Regions from separate parts of the Planococcus donghaensis genome, predicted to be linked through region 2. Evidence: riboswitches for the same ligand, from Rfam matches in the RefSeq annotation. Region 2 holds a riboswitch; each other region holds the start of a gene.

Region 1 (2,268 bases), 820 kb from region 2:
TTCTCGGCAGCTCAACTCGGCTGTAGGCTCAAAAGTATAGACAGCTTTTGCTAAAGCAATTGCCGTCACTTCAGTTAATCCTTTATAAGTGGTTGGAATAGTAAGCGTCATTTTTTTCTCTCCCTTTTCTACGCAATATAAAAAGCCTCTTTCTAAAAGAAAGAGGCCAGAATAAGAGAGATTCTACGCCTCTTATCTTTCAGAAATTACATTTCTGATGGAATTAGCACCGTGCCTTACAGGAATTTCATCCTGGCGCAAAAGCGCCCCGTCTCACAACGGTATTACGGTCGGTTGCTGGGCGTCATCGGGCCAAAATCCCTCTGCCAGCTCTTGATAAGAGTACTACTTTTCATGCTATTAAGTTCTGAAAAGAATCCTATCATGTTTCAGAATTAACTGTCAATCCTATTTTTTCAATAAAAAAAATTTTACAACAATAGAGTTGACAGACTCTTATGCACGTGAAATAATCAAAATTACTTCTAGACGTAGGTTCAAACAAACTGAGCGCGTTTACGAACTAGCAAAACTTAAAGTTACTTAAATTACTCTTCAAAAATAACCTATCCAATTTCATATTCTTTCTTATTTAGAGCAGGTGGAGGGACAAGCCCTATGATACCCGGCAACCGGTCCAGTAATGGACACGGTGCTAATTCTTGCAGTCAGAAACAATGACTGAGAAATAAGAAGTTGTTAAAGCCCTTAACCTCTTCTTATTTGAAGAGGTTTTTTATTTTTTAACATTACATAGGAGCGTGAATTCAATGAGCACTTTAACTGCTACTTACCAATTATATGGAAAATCAGGTTCCTTTGAGCAAAAAGCTGAAGGCATTGCGTTAGGACTGACAATTGGATCTTGGACCAACCTGCCCCTTCTTGAACAAGAGCAATTAAAACATCATAAAGGAAATGTTGTTTCCATAAAAGAATATGAAGAAAATCCTCATCCCTTAAAACCAGGTTTGATAAAAGCTGAAGTTGCAATTGCTTATCCATCAGCAAATTTCTCAGCGGACCTTCCGGCCATCTTAACAACCGTTTTCGGAAAATTATCTTTGGATGGTGAAGTAAAGCTATTGGATCTGGAATTCAGCGATGACTTGTTAAAGCATTTTCCAGGACCTCGCTTTGGTATTGAAGAAATCCGCCATACACTTGGGGTCACTGACCGACCGCTTCTCATGAGCATATTCAAAGGCGTCATCGGGCGTGACTTAGAGTACTTGTCTACTCAATTGCGCCATCAAGCATTAGGCGGCGTAGATCTCGTTAAAGATGATGAAATTCTATTTGATAACCCTCTGACACCATTTGAAAAGAGAATTACTACAGGCAAAGAAGTGTTGCAACAAGTTTTTGAGGAAACGGGTCACCGTACACTTTATGCAGTAAACCTTTCTGGAAGAACCTCTGAGCTGAGAGGAAAAGCTAAAAAAGCGCGCGAACTGGGTGCTGATGCACTATTGTTCAATGTTCACGCATACGGCTTGGATGTAATGCAAGAGCTCGTTGAAGACGAAGATATTGCTTTGCCGCTGATGGCACATCCCGCATTCAGCGGTGCTTTTACTTCCTCTTCTTTTTATGGGCTTGCCACATCACTCGCACTTGGCAAACTGACCCGTTACGCTGGTGCAGATTTCTCACTTTTCCCATCTCCTTACGGGAGTGTCGCATTGGAAAAAGCTTCTGCCCTTTCGCTCGGTGAAGAATTGACTAAGGAAAACTCCTTAAAACGTAGTTTTCCAGTTCCATCAGCTGGTATTCACCCAGGACTTGTCCCATTGCTAATGGCTGACTATGGCATCGATAGTGTGATTAATGCCGGTGGTGGTGTTCACGGACATCCAGCTGGAGCGGTTGGAGGCGGACAAGCTTTTAGACAAGCGATTGATGCCGTACTACAAGGGGAAACCTTACAAAACGCCAGTAAACAGCACGAACAGCTACAAACAGCACTTGAGTTATGGGGGTCAAAAAATTGAACAAACCAATTATTTTTTGTGATTTTGATGGCACGATCACAGCCAACGATAACATCATTGCCATCATGAAAAAATTCGATCCGCCTGGTTGGGAACCTATTAAAAACCAAATTCTCGATCAATCTATAACCATACGTGAAGGTGTAGCGAAAATGTTTTCACTGCTTCCCGTCGCAGAAAAAGATGACATTATTTCATATGTTCTTGAGCAAGCGGAAATACGTGAAGGCTTTCGTGATTTTGTAGCCTATGTAAAAAATCACGAACTTTCTTT
Region 2 (2,268 bases):
ATCTAAGCTTTTCTGATGAAATGTAGAAGACAAATAGATCGGTACGTTAACGGCCCCAGTAAGTGGATCAACTCCAGTAGAGTGAATAAACTTGGTTTCAATACGATCGGTCATATTCAACAACCTCCTCTTTCAATTTTGAAAATGCTTGTGTTAAGTCAGCGATTAAATCCTCGGCTAGTTCAACGCCTACAGAGAATCGTAGCAGACGGTTGCATACGCCGCGCTTTGTCCGTTCTTCAAAAGGAATATCTGCGTGAGTTTGAGTGGCAGGATACGTGATAAAGCTTTCGACACCGCCAAGGCTTTCAGCAAACGTGATGAGCTTAATGTTTTCTAGAAAGGGTCCAATCCAAGCTTCTTCCTGTAAACGGAAAGATAGCATACCACCTTTCCCCGGATACAATACGTCCGATACAACCGGCTGATGAGACAAGAATTCTGCAATTGCTTTGGCATTCGCTTCGTGTTGTCTCATACGTAATGGTAATGTCTTTAACCCTCGAACTAATAACCAAGAGTCAAAAGGAGAGAGAACAGCCCCAACCGAGTTATGGAATGTGGCTAGTTTGTCGCATATCTTCTCTCCTTTAGCAGCAACAAGGCCAGCCAATACGTCATTATGACCCCCGATGTATTTAGTGGCGCTATGAATGACAATATCAGCTCCAAGCTGGATAGGTTGCTGGAAAAAAGGTGTTAAAAACGTATTATCTACTATTAATAGCAGTTTGTGTTTTTTCGCTAATGCGGCATAAGATACCAGGTCAATTTCCTGCATAAGCGGATTGGTAGGCGTTTCGATAAAAAGAGCCCGTGTGTTTATCGTTATTTTCTTTTCTGTGTCTTCTACGTTTTTAAATTCAGCATATATTGGATGGATGTTATAAGCGGCTGCGAAATGATCTAATAGGCGATACGTACCGCCATAAATATCTTCTGGCACTAATAGTTCATCGCCTGGTCGGAATAAAGACAAAACTAGTTGAATCGCGGCCATTCCAGAGCTGCATGCATATGCGGCATCTGCTCCTTCAAGTTCAGCAAATCCTTCTTCTAAAACAGAACGTGTCGGATTTTTCGTCCGTGTGTAATCATAGCCAGTCGATTGCCCAAGACCTTGATGTTCATAAGCGGTGGATAAGTAGATAGGTGGATTTACCGCTCCTGTCGCAGCATCGCTACGATTCCCTAATTGAACCAATAAAGTTTCTAAACTGTGTTTTGTCATTTTGCTCATCCTCTCCACGATAAAACAGAGGCTTTCTTCTTTTAAGAAGAAAGCCTCTGTTAGGAAACATATTCTTCTCATCTGCTAGGCGAAGCCTATTGGATTTAGCACCGTAGTCTTCGTCGGACTGGTTGCTGAGACTTCACAGGGCCAAATCCCTCCGTCTCTCTAGATAAGAAATATCTTATTAAATTTAGGGTGTTTCTGTTTCGATGTTTCTTATCATAAAACATTTGAAGGCGAAAAGCAAGAGAAGATTTTAATTAGTTTGAATTGAAAGAAAAAAAGGGAGGTTACACGGCAGCTTTCACTTTTCGTGTTGTCTAGCTCTAGTGGCTAGTCCCTCGGGGTCTTAAGTCAGCCCACTACGGAAATCAGGATTTCCTGCGTGTTCTGCCTTAAGCCTGTCGGGACTACATAGCCACTTCCGCTTTTCATGTTGTCCAGTTGCAAGTGCCTAGCTCCTCGGGTCATAAGTCAACCCAGCTGCGTGGCAAAGAACGCCACACTGCTGGTCTGTCTTATGCCTGTCGGAGCTGACCAGGCACTTTCACTTTTCGTGTTGTCTAGCTCCAGCTGCCAGATTCTCGGGTCATAAGCTACTCTAGCTGTGCGGCTGGAAAAACGCCGCTTTGCCAGAGCGTCTTATGCCCGTCGAATCTACACGGCAGCTTCCGCTTTTCTTTCATGAGCAGGAAAAGGGATGTTTTTGTAAAACATCGCTACAATGGAGAGGAATAGGAGTGAAAGTCATTATGTCAAACAAGAAATTCGAAGATATTCCGTTGTCTGTACTGGATTTGGCGCCGATTAATAAAGGTGCGGAAACGGCTCAGGCATTCAAAAATAGCGTGGAGTTAGCACAACATGTGGAGTCACTTGGATTTAATCGCTTTTGGTTAGCTGAGCATCATAACATGCCGGGAATTGGTAGTTCGGCTACATCTGTTTTAATCGGCCATATTGCTGGTGCGACTAAATCGATTCGTGTAGGTTCGGGTGGCGTAATGCTTCCAAATCATGCACCACTCGTGATT
Region 3 (2,268 bases), 1.2 Mb from region 2:
TGCTACGATGTTTTTCGCTACATAACGTGCCGCATAAGCCGCTGAACGGTCAACTTTTGTTGCGTCTTTTCCTGAGAATGCGCCGCCACCATGACGAGCATAACCACCATAAGTATCAACGATGATTTTACGTCCTGTTAAACCTGCATCTCCTTGAGGTCCGCCAATAACAAAACGACCAGTTGGGTTGATAAAGTATTTTGTTTCTTCGTCAATCCATTTAGCTGGTACAACTTCATTAATTACATATTCTTTAATGTTGCGTTGAATTTGCTCTAATGTTACTTCTGGGTGATGTTGAGTTGAGATAACAATTGTATCCACACGAAGCGGTTTGTTGTTTTCATCGTATTCAACTGTTACTTGTGTTTTGCCATCTGGACGCAAGTATGGAAGAATTTCTTCTTTGCGAACTTCAGCTAAACGACGTGCCAATTTATGTGCCAATGAAATCGGCAATGGCATTAATTCTTCTGTTTCGTTGTTTGCATATCCGAACATCAACCCTTGGTCACCTGCTCCGATATCATCTAATTCTTTATCTGTCATTTGGCCATCACGTGATTCTAGCGCTACGTTAACTCCTGCAGCGATGTCTGCTGATTGCTCATCAATTGCTGTAAGAACAGCACTTGTTTCTGAGTCAAAACCATATTTAGCGCGTGTGTATCCAATTTCTTTTACTGTTTGTCTAACAACTTTCGGAATATCCACATAAGTAGATGTCGTGATTTCTCCTGCAACTAGTACAAGTCCTGTTGTGACAGTTGTTTCACACGCAACGCGTGCATTTGGATCCTCGGTTAAAATTGCATCTAAAATAGCATCTGAGATTTGGTCACAGATCTTATCCGGATGTCCTTCTGTTACTGATTCTGATGTAAATAATCTACGGTTTTTCAAAAAATGTTCCTCCTTATATCCTGCGAGATTGCTCTCGAAATTGATACGGTACTCGTTTCCCATGTCAAGTCCGTTCCAGAAACTCTGGATTGAACTTCAAGCCGTTTGTGGCCTTTGCACACGAGGATTAAGGGCATTTCATAAAAAAATCCCTTCACTCATTCTGCATGAGGAAAGGAAAAATCATCATAAGCACCTTTCACTCTTATCATCCAAGGCCTGTTCGCCTTGTGTCAGGTTGGGCACCATCACTACATATGTAGCAGGTTGCCGGGTTTCATAGGGCCTGCCCCCTCCACCAGCTCGGAATAAGAGTATCCGTTCAATTTTTCATCATACGGAAGTAGCACTGCGATGTCAACATTTTATGCAAATTAAATTGACAGACTTTGCATTTAACGTTTAAAAACCACCATAAATTCGAAATGATTTACTATTCTTTCTATATATAGTGTTAATGTCATCCAATTTTTTTAATTTCTGCAGCGGATTAGTGTAGACTAATAAACCTAATGTGTTATACTAATGAACGAATATACATCCTCCCCATTGCTATGGGAATAACAGAAAAGGAAGGTACATATATATGACTTCAGTGAACTTTGCAAACGACTTGAAGGAACTTTTAACTGGCCAAAATGTGCATGTTCAATTATCAGTGCCACAACTAGTGGAAGCAGCAACATCCCGCAAGGAAGCGGTATTAACTCGGGAAGGCGCTGTAAAAGCGGAAACAGGAAAATATACTGGCCGCTCACCGAAAGACAAATACATGGTGGAAGAAGAAAGCTCTAAAAACAAAGTCGACTGGGGCAATGTGAACCGTCCAATCTCAAGCGAAGTGTTTGAAAAGCTCTACGCTAAAGTGATTAAGCACTTAAAAGACAAAGATGCGCTTTACGTTTTCAAAGGATTTGCTGGTGCTGACCACGAATCACGTGTACCTATCCAAACAATCAATGAATACGCATGGCACAATCTATTTGCTCACCAATTGTTCATCCGTCCATCGGCTGAAGAATTACAAACACATGAAGCTGAATTCACTGTTGTGTATGCTCCAACTTTCCAGGCAGACCCTGAAGTTGACGGTACAGCTTCTGAAACTTTCATCATCGTATCAATGGAGCAAAAGATCATTTTGATCGGCGGAACTGAATACGCTGGCGAAATGAAAAAATCGATTTTCTCTATTATGAACTACTTACTTCCTGAAAAAGGCATTTTACCTATGCACTGTTCAGCAAATGTTGGGCCAGAAGGCGATGTCACATTGTTCTTCGGTTTATCTGGTACGGGTAAAACGACTTTATCAGCTGATGGCAATCGTAAGCTAATCGGTGACGATGAGCACGGTTGGTCAGA

What was found. A riboswitch is a leader RNA that binds a small molecule or an ion and turns the genes downstream of it on or off. The one in region 2 is predicted to bind S-adenosylmethionine.
Region 1: it holds a riboswitch for S-adenosylmethionine, as region 2 does, so the genes downstream of both, mtnW (2,3-diketo-5-methylthiopentyl-1-phosphate enolase) here and BCM40_RS11945 (methionine biosynthesis PLP-dependent protein) in region 2, are expected to answer to the same signal.
Region 3: it holds a riboswitch for S-adenosylmethionine, as region 2 does, so the genes downstream of both, metK (methionine adenosyltransferase) here and BCM40_RS11945 (methionine biosynthesis PLP-dependent protein) in region 2, are expected to answer to the same signal.

The regions. Positions count from the first base shown of each region.
Region 1 is NZ_CP016543.2:3,200,905-3,203,172, forward strand. Features, by position in the region: gene mtnK (S-methyl-5-thioribose kinase) at 1-111, opposite strand, end outside; SAM riboswitch class I at 190-343, opposite strand; SAM riboswitch class I at 586-695, shown strand; gene mtnW (2,3-diketo-5-methylthiopentyl-1-phosphate enolase) at 771-1,994, shown strand; gene BCM40_RS15680 (2-hydroxy-3-keto-5-methylthiopentenyl-1-phosphate phosphatase) at 1,991-2,268, shown strand, end outside.
Region 2 is NZ_CP016543.2:2,382,033-2,384,300, reverse strand. Features, by position in the region: gene metC (cystathionine beta-lyase) at 1-114, opposite strand, end outside; gene BCM40_RS11945 (methionine biosynthesis PLP-dependent protein) at 98-1,231, opposite strand; SAM riboswitch class I at 1,306-1,410, opposite strand; gene BCM40_RS11940 (LLM class flavin-dependent oxidoreductase) at 1,987-2,268, shown strand, end outside.
Region 3 is NZ_CP016543.2:1,163,495-1,165,762, reverse strand. Features, by position in the region: gene metK (methionine adenosyltransferase) at 1-903, opposite strand, end outside; SAM riboswitch class I at 1,106-1,218, opposite strand; gene pckA (phosphoenolpyruvate carboxykinase (ATP)) at 1,490-2,268, shown strand, end outside.